Regions from separate parts of the Streptococcus sp. 27098_8_91 genome, predicted to be linked through region 2. Evidence: predicted binding sites of a transcription regulator. Region 2 holds the regulator's gene; the other holds the start of a gene.

Region 1 (7,639 bases), on a different contig from region 2:
TACTCCCACCAGCGTAACCAGCCTTGATTAACTCTTCATAAGCAGCTTGGAGGGACTTCTTAGCACCACGGGCTTTTTGGAGGAGTTCCAAGGTTCCAGTTTCACTTGCTTCCCCGACCATACGAATATTAAGGAGCCCAACAACTGTACCGATTAGCTTACTCAAGCGACCATTCTTAACGAGGTTATCAACCTTAGCGAGGACGAATAGTAACTTAGTTTTTTCTTGGTAGGCAGTAATAGCTTTAACCACTTCTTCAAAAGAAAGTCCTTGGTCAATCAAATCATTGATTTTCTCTACGATTAGATCAACTTCCCCACCAGCAGATAAACTATCAATGACATGAATCTGAGTATCAGGATGTTCTTCGAGATAGAGATTCTTAGCTAATTGAGCGCTGTTTTGACTACCAGAAAGAGTTCCGGTAATGGTCACTACAAAAATATGGTTTGCACCTTCGAATGCTCGCAAGTAATCATCAGGGCTAGGACAAGCTGATTTTGAAGCTTCAGAAGTTGCATACATGGTTTCCATCATTTTGTCAATATCAAGACTAGCATCGTCAATAAAGACTTGATCAGCTACTTGAATGGTTAAGGGAACACTGATGAATTCAGTATCAATTGCTGGATTTGCCAGTTGACGATAATCACAACCAGAGTCAGCTACAATCTTCCAAGTCATAGAAATTCTCCATCTTTATCACTTATACATTGACAAAGGTTCTGTCTTTTTTTACAATTATATCATGAAAAATCTTAAAACAAAAGTCTCGTCACTCTGTTGTCACAAGTAGAAAGGAAGTGTTATGGCCGAACGAAGAATTTCTGAAAATTCACTTGAAAATCTCAGAAAATCAAACAAAGAATCCAATTTACTGACCAGAGAAGCTATCGAAACAGCTCTTTTGCAACTTTTGGAGAAAAAGGAGTTGACAAAGATTAGCATTTCCGAATTGGTAAAACGAGCTGGTGTTTCTCGTGCCGCCTTTTATCGAAACTATGACTCCAAAGAAGAGATTTTAGAAAGCGTCTTTAAACGCAGTGTCCATAATATCATGGAGCAGCTCAGTCATTATGATGTCAAAACAGATCTCTATCTGGTTTGGGTTCATCTCTTTCGTGAAGCCAGAAAAGAAGCCAAGGTTATTCAGCTTGCCTTGGACTACCACTTGGAAAAAATCTTTGTGCAAGCCATGCAAGAGTTTTTAGAAAAATACTATGGAAAATCAAAAGGAGTCAGCTCTTACCTGCATTCTTTTTGGAGTTCTGCCATCGTATCAGTTTTGCTTAAATGGATCAAGGATGGAATGAAGGTTCCTGCTGAAAAAATCGCAGATTTACGCCTACCATTTTTCAAAAAATAGATCAGAAGGAGAGAAGTTATGACAGAAAAAAGACTGGCTTGGGATGAGTATTTTGCTGCTCAAGCCTTATTGATTGCCAATCGTTCAACCTGTAAACGCGCCAAGGTAGGAGCTGTTTTAGTCAAGGATAATAAGGTTATTTCAACAGGTTATAATGGCTCTGTATCAGGAACGGAGCATTGTATTGACCATGACTGTTTGGTGATTGAGGGCCACTGTGTCCGCACTCTTCATGCTGAGGTTAATGCTATTTTACAAGGAGCCGAACGTGGCGTTCCAAAAGGATTTACAGCTTACGTTACTCATTTTCCTTGTCTCAACTGCACCAAGCAATTGCTTCAGGTAGGATGTGAGCGTGTCGTTTATATTAACCAGTACCGTATGGACGACTACGCCCAGTATCTCTATCGTGAAAAAGGGACCGAGTTGACCCATTTACCACTTGAGACAGTACAAGCAGCTCTTCAAGAAGCTAACTTGATTTAAAAATTAAAAAAAAAGATGGTTTAGAAGGATTTTTAAACCATTTTTTGATATAATAAGAAGAATAAATTGAAAGAAGGAATTCAGAAAATGGGAAAACTTGAAGTCATTAATCATCCACTCATTCAACACAAATTGTCAATCTTGCGTCGTACAGACACTTCTACAAAAGCTTTTCGTGAGTTAGTAGATGAAATTGCTATGTTGATGGGATATGAAGTACTTCGTGATCTTCCGCTTGAAGACGTTGAAATCGAAACACCTATCACAAAAACAGTTCAAAAACAATTGGCTGGTAAAAAATTGGCAATTGTTCCAATCTTGCGTGCAGGTATTGGGATGGTCGATGGGCTATTGAGCTTGGTTCCAGCAGCCAAAGTTGGACATATTGGTATGTACCGTGACGAAGAAACTCTTCAACCAGTAGAATACTTGGTAAAATTACCTGAAGATATCGACCAACGTCAAATTTTTGTGGTTGACCCTATGCTTGCAACAGGTGGTTCTGCAATCTTGGCTGTTGATTCCCTCAAAAAACGTGGAGCATCAAACATCAAATTTGTCTGCCTTGTATCTGCTCCAGAAGGTGTAAAAGCTCTTCAAGAAGCTCACCCAGATGTAGAAATCTTTACAGCAGCTTTGGATGAACGTTTGAACGAACATGGCTATATCGTTCCAGGTCTTGGTGACGCAGGAGACCGCTTGTTCGGTACTAAATAAGATTCTAAGCATAAACTAAAACTGTTCATTGGTTTTAGTCTCGAAAGGAGGTTGAATTTTTGTGTCTGTTTTTAGGATAGAGCAAAGATTTGACCTTTTTTGACCAAAAAGATATAATAGACCTGTATTGAGTCGTTTGACTAAGAAAAATTGAAATCAGAAGGAGAACTGAATGATTCCTGTAGTTATTGAACAAACAAGTCGTGGAGAACGTTCATATGACATTTACTCACGTCTTTTAAAAGATCGTATCATCATGTTGACTGGACCAGTCGAAGACAATATGGCCAACTCAGTTATCGCCCAATTGCTTTTCTTGGATGCCCAAGATAGTACAAAAGATATTTACCTTTATGTGAATACTCCAGGTGGTTCTGTATCAGCTGGTTTGGCAATCGTTGATACTATGAACTTTATCAAGGCAGATGTCCAAACCATTGTTATGGGGATGGCTGCTTCAATGGGAACAATTATTGCCTCAAGTGGAGCAAAGGGCAAACGTTTCATGCTTCCGAATGCAGAATACATGATTCACCAACCGATGGGTGGTACAGGTGGTGGTACACAGCAAACAGATATGGCCATTGCTGCTGAACACTTGCTTAAAACTCGTAAGACTTTGGAGCAAATTCTTGCAGATAATTCTGGTAAATCAGTTGAGCAAATCCATGCAGATGCTGAACGTGATTACTGGATGAGCGCTCAAGAAACACTTGAATATGGTTTCATTGATGAAATCATGGCTAATAATTCTTTGAATTAATCTTTTGAAGCAAACTCGACTGAGTTTGCTTTTTTTGATATAATAGTAAGAAGATTGTTAGAAGGAAGTTGTAATATGTTTCAAAAAGAGAATCGGTCTGGTCTGATTATCTACCTATACTATAATCGTGATGCAAAAAAACTCGATCATTATGGTGATATTTGTTACCACTCTAAAAAACACCGTTATCTGCAACTGTATGTCCCAACAGAAGAAGTGGAAGAACTGGTTAGCCGTTTAGGAAAAGAGAGATTTATCAAAAAAGTGCGACGATGTCATATCCAAGAATTGGAAACTCCCTTTGTTGGTAGTCTCTATAGAAATAGCGAAAACGTTATCATGTAAAAATTAAGATAAATGTGTTGACAATTTTCAGATAATTCGGTATATTCTTAACATGCTATTTATTTAAGAAATAAGGAGACAAAAAAGATGAAGAAAAAATTTGCCTTATCACTTGTAGCTCTTGCAAGTGTAGCTGTTTTAGCAGCTTGTGGAGAAGTGAAGACAGGAGCTTCAAATTCAACTGGTAACCCAGTGGATGAGAAAGTTGTTAAAATCGGTTTCAACTTTGAAGAAACTGGTGCTGTAGCATCTTACGGTACATCTGAGCAAAAGGGTGCTCAACTTGCAGTTGATGAAATCAACGCAGCAGGTGGTATCGATGGAAAACAAATCGAAGTAGTAGACAAAGATAACAAATCTGAAACTGCTGAAGCTGCTTCTGTTTCAACAAACCTTGTTACTCAATCTAAAGTAGCAGCAATCGTAGGACCTGCAACTTCAGGTGCAACTGCAGCAGCAGTAGCAAATGCTACACAAGCTGGGGTTCCATTGATTTCTCCAAGTGCTACTCAAGATGGTTTGACAAAAGGTCAAGATTTCCTTTTCATCGGAACATTCCAAGATAGCTTCCAAGGGAAAATTATTTCTAACTATGTTACAAACAAGTTGAACGCTAAGAAAGTTGTCTTGTATACTGATAACTCAAGCGACTACGCTAAAGGAATTGCAAAATCATTCCGTGATTCATTCTCAGGCGAAATCGTAGCAGATGAAACGTTTGTATCAGGTGACACTGACTTCCAAGCAGCTTTGACAAAAATCAAAGATAAAGACTTTGATGCAATCGTATTGCCAGGTTACTACACAGAAGCTGGTAAGATTGTAAACCAAGCTCGTGGTATGGGAATTGATAAACCAATCATTGGTGGTGATGGATTCAACGGTGCAGAGTTTGTTCAACAAGCAACAGCCGAACGCGCATCAAATATCTACTTCATCTCAGGATTCTCAACTACTGTTGATGTATCAGATAAAGCAAAAGCCTTCCTTGAAGCTTACCGTGCAAAATACAACGAAGATCCTTCAACATTTGCAGCTCTTGCTTATGACTCAGTTTACCTTGTAGCTAACGCAGCAAAAGGTGCGAAAACTTCAGTTGATATCAAGAACAATCTTGCTAAAACACAAAACTTTGAAGGTGTTACAGGTCAAACAAGCTTTGATGCAGATCACAACACTGTGAAAACAGCCTTCATGATGACCATGAATAATGGTAAAGTAGAAGCGGCAGAAGTCGTAAAACCATAATTATAGATACAGGAAATGGGGAATGAGCTTTTACTCACTCCCTGTTTCGGTGTTTATGAAAGGATTATTTTTTTATAAAAATCCTAAAAAATAAAACTTAGAAAGAGTGAACCATATGCTTCAACAACTTGTCAATGGTCTAATCTTGGGGAGTGTCTATGCGCTGCTAGCCCTAGGTTATACTATGGTTTATGGAATTATCAAGCTCATTAACTTTGCCCACGGTGATATTTATATGATGGGTGCTTTCATGGGTTATTTCTTGATTAATTCCTTGCAATTAAATTTCTTTGTTGCCTTGATCTTATCGATGATCGGAACGGCAATTCTCGGTGTTATCATTGAGTTTCTTGCTTATCGTCCATTACGTCATTCAACTCGTATTTCTGTATTGATTACAGCCATCGGGGTTTCCTTCTTACTGGAGTATGGGATGGTCTATCTGGTAGGCGCCAATACACGTGCCTTCCCTCAAGCAATCCAAACAGTTCGTTATGACTTGGGACCAATTAGTTTAACAAATATTCAATTGTTGATTTTGACTGTCTCACTTGTTTTGATGGTTCTTCTACAACTCATCGTACAAAAAACCAAGATGGGGAAAGCCATGCGTGCTGTTTCTGTAGATAGTGATGCTGCTCAGCTGATGGGGATTAACGTGAACCGTACAATCAGTTTTACCTTTGCATTGGGCTCAGCTCTAGCTGGTGCAGCGGGTGTCTTGATTGCACTTTACTATAACTCTCTTGAACCATTGATGGGAATGACTCCAGGTATTAAATCATTTGTGGCTGCCGTTCTTGGTGGTATCGGAATCATCCCTGGTGCAGCTCTGGGTGGCTTTGTTATTGGTCTTTTGGAGACATTTGCTACCGCCTTCGGAATGTCAGATTTCCGTGATGCCATCGTGTATGGAATCTTGCTCTTAATCTTGATTGTTCGCCCAGCTGGTATCCTCGGTAAGAATGTGAAAGAGAAGGTGTAAACAATGAAAGAAAATTTAAAAGTTAATATTCTATGGTTATTCCTTTTGTTGCTTGGATATGGTTTAATTAGCCTATTGGTTTCAGTAGGAGTCTTGAACCTTTTCCATATTCAGATTATTGAACAAATCGGTATCAATATTATTCTAGCAGTAGGTCTTAACCTAATCGTTGGGTTCTCTGGTCAGTTTTCACTTGGACATGCTGGATTTATGGCTATTGGTGCCTATGCAGCAGCTATTATTGGTTCTAAAACTCCAACCTATGGTGCATTCTTTGGAGCTATGTTGCTCGGTGCTATCATTGCTGGTTTGGTTGCCTTGATCGTTGGAATTCCAACCCTACGTTTGAAGGGTGACTACCTTGCAGTTGCAACTTTAGGGGTTGCTGAAATTATCCGTATTTTCATTATTAATGGTGGAAGCCTTACAAACGGTGCTGCTGGTATTTTGGGGATTCCTAACTTTACAACCTGGCAAATGGTATATTTCTTTGCTGTGATTACAACGATTGCTACTCTCAATTTCCTTCGTAGTCCTATCGGACGTTTAACCTTATCAGTTCGTGAAGATGAGATTGCTGCTGAGTCAGTAGGGGTAAATACTACAAAAATTAAAATCATTGCTTTTGTTTTTGGTGCTGTTACTGCAAGTATCGCTGGTAGTCTTCAGTCAGGATTTATCGGATCAGTCGTACCAAAAGATTATACGTTCATCAACTCTATCAATGTATTGATTATCGTTGTATTTGGTGGTTTAGGATCCATTACAGGGGCAATTGTTGCTGCAATCGTACTTGGAATCTTGAACATGCTCCTTCAAGACGTGGCCAGCGTTCGTATGATTATCTATGCTTTGGCCTTAGTACTCGTTATGATCTTCAGACCAGGTGGTCTTCTTGGGACTTGGGAATTGAGCCTATCAAGTCTCTTTAAAAAAGGTAAGAAGGAGGGACAAAACTAATGGCATTGCTTGAAGTAAAAAATTTAACCAAACATTTTGGTGGTCTGACAGCCGTTGGGGACGTCACTCTCGAATTGAACGAAGGTGAACTTGTTGGTTTGATTGGACCGAATGGTGCTGGGAAAACAACCCTCTTCAACTTGTTGACAGGTGTTTATGAACCAAGCGAAGGGACAGTAACCTTGGATGGTCACTTGTTAAATGGCAAGCAACCCTATAAAATCGCATCTCTAGGTTTAGGGCGTACCTTCCAAAATATCCGCCTTTTTAAAGACTTGACAGTTTTGGATAACGTTCTGATTGCATTTAGCAATCATCATAAACAACATGTTTTTGCAAGTTTCTTGCGCTTACCAGCTTTTTATAAGAATGAAAAAGAATTGAAGGCTAAAGCCTTAGAATTACTAAAAATCTTTGATTTGGATGGAGATGCTGAAACTCTAGCTAAAAATTTAGCCTATGGTCAACAACGTCGTTTGGAAATTGTTCGTGCTCTTGCTACAGAACCTAAAATCCTTTTCTTGGATGAGCCTGCAGCGGGTATGAATCCACAAGAAACTGCAGAATTGACTGAGTTGATTCGTCGTATCAAGGATGAATTCAACATTACTATTATGCTGATTGAACATGATATGAACTTGGTTATGGAAGTTACTGAGCGTATCTATGTTCTTGAGTACGGTCGTTTGATTGCTCATGGAACACCAGATGAAATCAAGAGTAATAAACGTGTTATCGAAGCTTATCTTGGAGGTGAAGCCTAATGTC
Region 2 (7,639 bases):
CTCTACTTTAACATAAAGAAAAAGTAGTGAGTACTCTCTCCCGTCGGAGATTTTCTCACTACTAATCTTAGTATGTTTGTCAACTGTAGTGAGTTGATGAAAAGCTAGAGTTCCACAACTGGGAATATCTAGCTTTTTTGTGGCTGAGAATTATTTTGTCGCAGACTCTTTTTAATTTTATAGGTAGAACTATCGGGCTATACAGAAAAAGCTTGATAAGTTTTATGAAACTAAGTATACTAGAAGGTAACAAGCGCTTTCAGCTAGTTGCTTTGGAGTTTATTTAGAAATTGAGAGGGAGTTATGGGGACTAGAAAATTTCGACTATTGATGTCCAAGTATGGTTTTAGCATTGCGATTATTCTGATAGAATTATTTGTAGTTTTTGCAGTCATTCTTTACATGAGCCAGATTGCTCCACTTGTTTGGGTTGCTCTTGTATTTCTTGTCAGCGTGGCGACTGTTTTAGCCATTGTCAATCGTTCTATGTCTCCTGAAAGCAAGGTGACGTGGTTGATTGTCACTTTTGTCCCTGTTTTTGGCCCCTTGCTTTATATCATGTTTGGTGAGCGTCGGTTATCAAAAAAGGAATTTAAACAATTACAGGAACTTCGTTCTATCACATCTCATGAAAAGCGCGAACATAGTCTTCATCAAGACATACAGAAAACTGATAAATCTGCCTACGGGATTATCAATGCCTTATTGCATATGGACAGTAATGCAGAAGTTTATGATCAGACAGACTCACAATTCTTTTCAAATGGTAAGGAAATGTGGCAGCAGATGCTGGAGGATTTGAAGAGGGCTGAAAAATTTATTTTTCTAGAATACTACATTGTCGAAGAAGGCTTGATGTGGGATAGTATGCTCGAAGTTCTAGAAGAAAAAGCTGCTCAGGGTGTTGAAGTTAAGATGCTCTACGACGATATCGGCTGTATGGTGACCCTGCCAGGTGATTATACAGTGCATCTCCGATCTCGAGGAATTGAGGCTCATAAGTTTAATAAGGTAATTCCTCGTATGACAGTGGCCTATAATAACCGAGATCACCGCAAAATTTTGGTCATTGATGGGCAGATTGCCTATACTGGTGGCGTCAATCTTGCGGATGAGTATATAAATCAGATTGAACGTTTTGGACATTGGAAAGATAGTGGGATTCGGATCGATGGTCCGGCGACTCAAGCCTTTACAAGACTATTTCTCATGAACTGGTACATCAACCGTGGAGAAATCAGTGATTTTGATCAGTATCATTTGGAAAATCAGACACGACTAGGTGGCGGGCTATGTATCCCATATGGAAGTGGACCAAAGCCTATCTATAGAATGAAGGTGGGTAAAATTGTCTATCAAAACCTGATTAATCAAGCGGAAGATTTTGTCTATATCACCACGCCTTATCTCATTATTGATTATGATTTGACAGAGGATATCAAAAATGCGGCTATGCGAGGCGTAGATGTGAGAATTATAACTCCATTTATCCCAGATAAAAAGCTCATACAGTTAGTAACTCGAGGTTCTTATCCTGATCTTTTGTCTGCTGGTGTACGTATCTACGAGTATACTCCTGGTTTTATCCATAGTAAGCAAATGATTGTTGATGATCGATTTGCGGTTGTTGGAACCATAAATCTTGATTATCGCAGCTTGGTTCACCACTATGAAAATGCAGTTTTATTATATGAAACACCATCGATTGTAGATATTCGTAAGGACTTTGAAGAAATTTTTGAAGAGTCGCAAGAAATTTTTCCTGGAACAATCAAGCCTACCTGGTATCAAACATTAATCAAAGAAGTAGTTCAATTATTCGCCCCTATGCTTTAATTGGAAGAATTAACTGAGAATAAATGATTAGAGGGAGAGGTGGAGAACCGCCTCTTTTTCTGTAAGCAGTTTCCTTGACATCTTGTTTATTTTGCGTTATCATATGTCCATATAATATATGGGAGTCTGTGTACAGTCTGAGAGGAAGTGTTAAACTTCGACCGCACCTGATCTGGGTAATGCCAGCGTAGGGAACGAATACTTGGCCTAATTTTGCACCTTTTTCATATATGAAAGAGGTTTTTCTTTTTTTACAAAGAAAAACTGTAACTTAGAAGGAGGTTTTTATGAAAGCAAGCATTGCTTTACAAGTCTTGCCCCTGTCACAAGGGATTGACCGCATAGCCCTTATTGATCAAGTTATTGCTTATCTGCAGGCTCAAGGAGTGTCCATGGTGGTGACACCTTTTGAAACAGTCCTAGAAGGAAACTTTGAGGAACTGATGCGTATTCTCAAAGAAGCTTTAGAAGTGGCAGGTCAAGGGGCAGATAATGTTTTTGCCAATGTCAAAATAAATGTAGGAGAGATTTTAAGTATTGATGAGAAACTTGAAAAGTATCATGAGACGGCATATTAGTCTGCTAGGATTTTTGGGTGTCTTATCTCTTTGGCAGGTGGCAGGTTTCTTAAAACTCCTACCAAAGTTTATCTTGCCGACACCACTTGAAATCCTCAAGTCTTTTGTTCGTGACAGAGAATTTCTTTGGTACCATAGTTGGGCAACCTTGAAAGTAGCCTTGTTAGGTCTAGTGTTAGGTGTCTTGATAGCCTGTATCATGGCCGTCCTTATGGATAGTCTGGGCTGGCTCAATGATCTGATTTATCCTATGATGGTGGTTGTCCAGACCATACCGACCATTGCCATAGCCCCTATCCTGGTTTTATGGTTAGGTTATGGAATCTTGCCCAAGATTGTCTTGATTATCTTGACGACAACCTTCCCTATTATCGTCAGTATTCTAGATGGATTTAGGCATTGTGACAAGGATATGCTGACCTTGTTTAGTCTGATGCGAGCCAATCCTTGGCAAATTCTCTGGCATTTTAAAATCCCTGTCAGCCTGCCTTACTTTTATGCAGGACTGAGGGTGAGTGTCTCCTACGCCTTTATCACAACAGTGGTATCTGAGTGGTTGGGAGGCTTTGAAGGACTAGGTGTCTACATGATTCAGTCTAAAAAACTGTTTCAGTATGATACCATGTTTGCGATTATTATTCTGGTATCGCTTATCAGCCTTCTGGGTATGAAGCTGGTCGATGTCAGTGAAAAATATGTGATTAAATGGAAACGTTCATAGAACAATAACGTTTGAGAAAAAGAAAAGAGGAAATAAAAATGAAGAAAACATGGAAAGTGTTTTTAACGATTGTAACAGCTCTTGTAGCTGTCGTGCTTGTGGCTTGTGGTCAAGGAACTGCTTCTAAGGACAATAAAGAAGCAGAACTCAAAAAAATTGATTTTATCCTAGACTGGACACCAAATACCAACCATACAGGGCTTTATGTAGCTAAAGAAAAAGGTTATTTCAAGGAAGCTGGAGTGGATGTTGATTTGAAATTGCCACCTGAAGAAAGCTCGTCAGACTTAGTTATCAATGGCAAGGCGCCATTTGCTATCTATTTCCAAGATTACATGGCTAAGAAATTGGAAAAAGGGGCAGGAATCACTGCCGTTGCCGCTATAGTTGAACACAATACATCAGGAATCATCTCTCGTAAGTCTGACAATGTTAGCAGTCCAAAAGACTTAGTTGGTAAGAAATACGGAACCTGGAATGACCCGACTGAGCTTGCTATGTTGAAAACCTTGGTAGAATCTCAAGGTGGAGACTTCGAGAAGGTTGAAAAAGTACCAAACAATGACTCAAACTCGATCACACCGATTGCCAACGGCGTTTTTGACTCTGCTTGGATTTATTATGGTTGGGATGGAATTCTTGCCAAATCTCAAGGTGTAGATGCCAACTTCATGTACTTAAAAGACTATGTAAAAGAGTTTGACTACTACTCACCAGTTATCATCGCTAACAACGATTATCTGAAAGACAATAAAGAAGAAGCTCGTAAAGTTATCCAAGCCATCAAAAAAGGCTACCAATATGCCATGGAGCACCCAGAAGAAGCTGCAGATATCCTCATCAAGAATGCACCTGAACTCAAGGATAAACGTGACTTTGTCATCGAATCTCAGAAATACTTGTCAAAAGAATACGCAAGCGACAAGGACAAATGGGGACAATTTGATGCTGACCGCTGGAATGCCTTCTACAAATGGGATAAAGAAAATGGTATCCTTAAAGAAGACTTGACAGACAAAGGCTTCACTAATGAATTTGTGAAATAATGACAGAAATTAGACTAGAACACGTCAGTTATGCCTATGGTCAGGAGAGGATTTTAGAGGATATCAATCTGAAAGTCACTTCAGGTGAAGTGGTTTCTATCCTAGGCCCAAGTGGTGTAGGAAAGACCACCCTCTTTAATCTGATCGCTGGGATTTTAGAAGTTCAGTCAGGGCGAATTGTCCTTGATGGTGAAGAAAATCCTAAGGGGCGCGTGAGTTATATGCTACAAAAGGATCTGCTCCTGGAGCACAAGACTGTGCTAGGAAATATCATCTTGCCCCTCTTGATCCAAAAGGTGGATAAGGCAGAAGCCATTGCCCGTGCAGATGAAATCCTTGCTACCTTTCAGTTGACGGCTGTACGGGACAAGTATCCTCATGAGCTTAGCGGCGGGATGCGCCAGCGTGTGGCCTTACTTCGCACTTACCTATTTGGGCATAAACTCTTTCTTCTCGACGAGGCCTTTAGTGCCTTGGATGAGATGACTAAGATGGAGCTTCATGACTGGTATCTTGATATTCATAAACAGCTAGGCCTGACGACACTCATCATTACGCATAGTATCGAGGAGGCCCTTAACCTTAGCGATCGTATCTATATCTTGAAAAATCGCCCTGGGCAGATTGTTTCAGAAATTAAACTAGATTGGTCTGAAGACGAGGACAAGGAAGTCCAAAAAATTGCTTATAAACGTCAAATCTTTGCAGAATTAGGCTTAGATAAGTAGAAAAATAGGGAGTTGGTGATGTTGAACTTTGCCAGCTCTTTTTTCTTTTAAAAATGAGAAAATTTCGGTATAATAGTCAAAGATAGTCAAGGTTTAAAGAGAGGTGGGTTTGTTATGAGACTTAAAAATACATCAGATCATATTGAGGCCTACATCAAGGCAATTTTAGATCAATCTGGTATTGTGGAGTTGCAACGGAGTCAGTTGGCAGATACTTTCCAGGTTGTTCCTAGTCAGATTAACTATGTGATTAAGACTCGTTTTACAGAAAGCAGGGGATACTTGGTTGAAAGTAAGCGTGGTGGTGGTGGCTACATTCGTATAGGACGGATCGAATTCTCCAACCACCATGAAATGCTCCGCGATTTACTGTATTCGGTGGGCGAAGAAGTCAGCCTAGTTATCTTTGAAGATGTTTTAAGACTCTTGTTTGAACAGGATTTAGTGACTCGTCAGGAGATGAATCTATTACTAGCGATGGCGACAGACCGGGTTTTAGGTGAGGATGCCAATCTTATCCGTGCCAATATGCTCCGACAGTTATTACAAGAGGTAGATAGAAAAGGAAAATAGAACTAAATGAAATATTCAAAAGCATTGAAAGAATGTATAGACAGTGCCTTTCTGGTCGCAAGTCATTTTGGAGCAGAATACCTAGAGTCTTGGCACCTATTGATTGCTATGGCCAATCATAGTTATAGTGTAGCTGGGGCAACTTTAAACGAATTTCCATATGAGATTGATCGTCTGGAGGAAGTTGCCGTAGAGCTGACTGAAACAAAGTATAGCGATAAGGAAAATTATCAGGAGTTGCCTTTTTCACACCGTTTGAAGGTATTGTTGTTGGAAGCAGAGCATGTAGCTTCTGTTGTGCATGCCAAGGTTTTAGGAACAGAGCACGTGCTTTATGCTATCTTACATGATGGCAATGCCTTGGCTACTCGTATTCTAGAAAAAGCGGGATTTTCTTACGAAGATCAGAAGGATCAGGTCAAGATTGCTGGACTTCGTCGTAGTCTTGAAGCGCGTGCTGGTTGGACTAGAGATGATTTGAAGGCCCTTCGTCAACGCCATCGTACGGTAGCGGACAAGCAAAATTCTATGGCTAATATGATGGGCATGCCTCAGACACCAAGTGGAGGTTTGGAAGATTATACGCATGATCTTACAGAGCAAGCTCGCTCAGGTAAATTGGAACCAGTCATCGGGCGTGACCAAGAAATCTCTCGTATGATTCAAATCTTGAGCCGTAAGACAAAAAATAATCCAGTCCTAGTTGGAGATGCAGGTGTCGGTAAAACAGCTCTAGCACTTGGTCTTGCGCAACGTATTGCCAACGGGGATGTACCTGATGAAATGGCTAAGATGCGAGTTTTAGAGCTTGATTTGATGAATGTGGTTGCGGGAACTCGTTTCCGTGGAGACTTTGAAGAACGTATGAACAATATCATCAAAGATATCGAGGAAGATGGCAAGGTCATCCTCTTTATCGATGAGCTTCATACCATTATGGGTTCAGGAAGTGGGATTGATTCGACCTTGGATGCAGCCAATATCCTGAAACCTGCCTTGGCACGTGGAACTCTGAGAACTGTCGGTGCGACTACTCAGGAAGAGTATCAAAAGCACATCGAAAAAGACGCAGCCCTTTCTCGTCGTTTTGCTAAAGTGATGATTGAGGAGCCAAGTTTAGCAGATAGTATGGCTATTTTGCAGGGCTTGAAAGCAACTTATGAGAAACACCACCATGTCCAAATTACAGACGATGCAGTCGAAACAGCTGTCAAAATGGCACATCGTTATTTGACGAGTCGTCATTTGCCAGACTCAGCAATCGATCTTTTGGATGAAGCGGCAGCAACAGTGCAAAATAAATCGAAACACGCTAAACAAGAAGAGTCAGGTTTAACACCAGCTGATAAGGCCTTGATGGATGGAAAATGGAAGCAAGCAGCTCAGCTCATTGCAAAAGAGCAGGAAGTACCTGTTTATAAAGATGTAGTAGAAGAATCTGATATTTTGACCACCTTGAGTCGCTTATCAGGAATTCCTGTGCAAAAATTAACCCAAACGGATGCCAAGAAGTATCTCAACCTTGAAGCTGAACTGCATAAACGTGTGATTGGACAGGAACAGGCTGTATCTAGTATCAGTCGTGCCATTCGCCGAAATCAATCAGGTATTCGCAATAACAAACGTCCAATTGGTTCCTTTATGTTCTTAGGGCCAACTGGTGTTGGTAAAACTGAATTGGCCAAGGCCTTGGCAGAAGTCCTCTTTGATGACGAATCTGCCCTTATTCGCTTTGATATGAGTGAGTACATGGAGAAATTTGCAGCTAGCCGTCTCAACGGAGCTCCTCCAGGTTATGTAGGTTACGAAGAAGGTGGAGAGTTGACCGAGAAGGTTCGCAATAAACCGTACTCAGTACTTCTCTTTGACGAGGTAGAAAAGGCGCACCCAGACATCTTTAATGTCCTCTTACAGGTTTTGGATGATGGTGTCTTGACGGACAGTAAAGGCCGTAAGGTTGATTTTTCAAATACCATTATCATCATGACGTCAAACCTTGGTGCGACAGCCCTTCGTGACGATAAGACAGTCGGCTTTGGAGCTAAGGACATTCGTTTTGACCAGGAAAATATGGAAAAACGTATGTTTGAAGAGCTGAAAAAGGCTTATCGTCCAGAGTTTATCAACCGTATTGATGAGAAGGTAGTCTTCCATAGC

The links. Region 2 encodes CtsR, which represses protease genes until heat stress. Its sites were predicted from a motif close to TTGGTCAAAAAAGGTCAAANA; they were not measured.
Region 1: the regulator CtsR is predicted to act here: its motif matches at 2,657-2,677, upstream of clpP (ATP-dependent Clp protease proteolytic subunit ClpP).

The regions. Positions count from the first base shown of each region.
Region 1 covers NZ_JAPVZN010000001.1:282,689-290,327, reverse strand. Annotated here, with positions in the region: gene O3611_RS01380 (DegV family protein) at 1-685, opposite strand, end outside; gene O3611_RS01375 (TetR/AcrR family transcriptional regulator) at 810-1,367, shown strand; gene O3611_RS01370 (deaminase) at 1,386-1,853, shown strand; gene upp (uracil phosphoribosyltransferase) at 1,941-2,570, shown strand; gene clpP (ATP-dependent Clp protease proteolytic subunit ClpP) at 2,743-3,333, shown strand; gene O3611_RS01355 (YlbG family protein) at 3,409-3,678, shown strand; gene O3611_RS01350 (ABC transporter substrate-binding protein) at 3,766-4,926, shown strand; gene O3611_RS01345 (branched-chain amino acid ABC transporter permease) at 5,042-5,911, shown strand; gene O3611_RS01340 (branched-chain amino acid ABC transporter permease) at 5,915-6,871, shown strand; gene O3611_RS01335 (ABC transporter ATP-binding protein) at 6,871-7,635, shown strand; gene O3611_RS01330 (ABC transporter ATP-binding protein) at 7,635-7,639, shown strand, end outside.
Region 2 covers NZ_JAPVZN010000011.1:42,886-50,524, reverse strand. Annotated here, with positions in the region: gene cls (cardiolipin synthase) at 304-1,836, shown strand; TPP riboswitch at 1,945-2,047, shown strand; gene O3611_RS08915 (thiamine-binding protein) at 2,124-2,414, shown strand; gene O3611_RS08910 (ABC transporter permease) at 2,377-3,135, shown strand; gene O3611_RS08905 (ABC transporter substrate-binding protein) at 3,174-4,181, shown strand; gene O3611_RS08900 (ABC transporter ATP-binding protein) at 4,181-4,909, shown strand; gene O3611_RS08895 (CtsR family transcriptional regulator) at 5,024-5,482, shown strand; gene O3611_RS08890 (ATP-dependent Clp protease ATP-binding subunit) at 5,489-7,639, shown strand, end outside.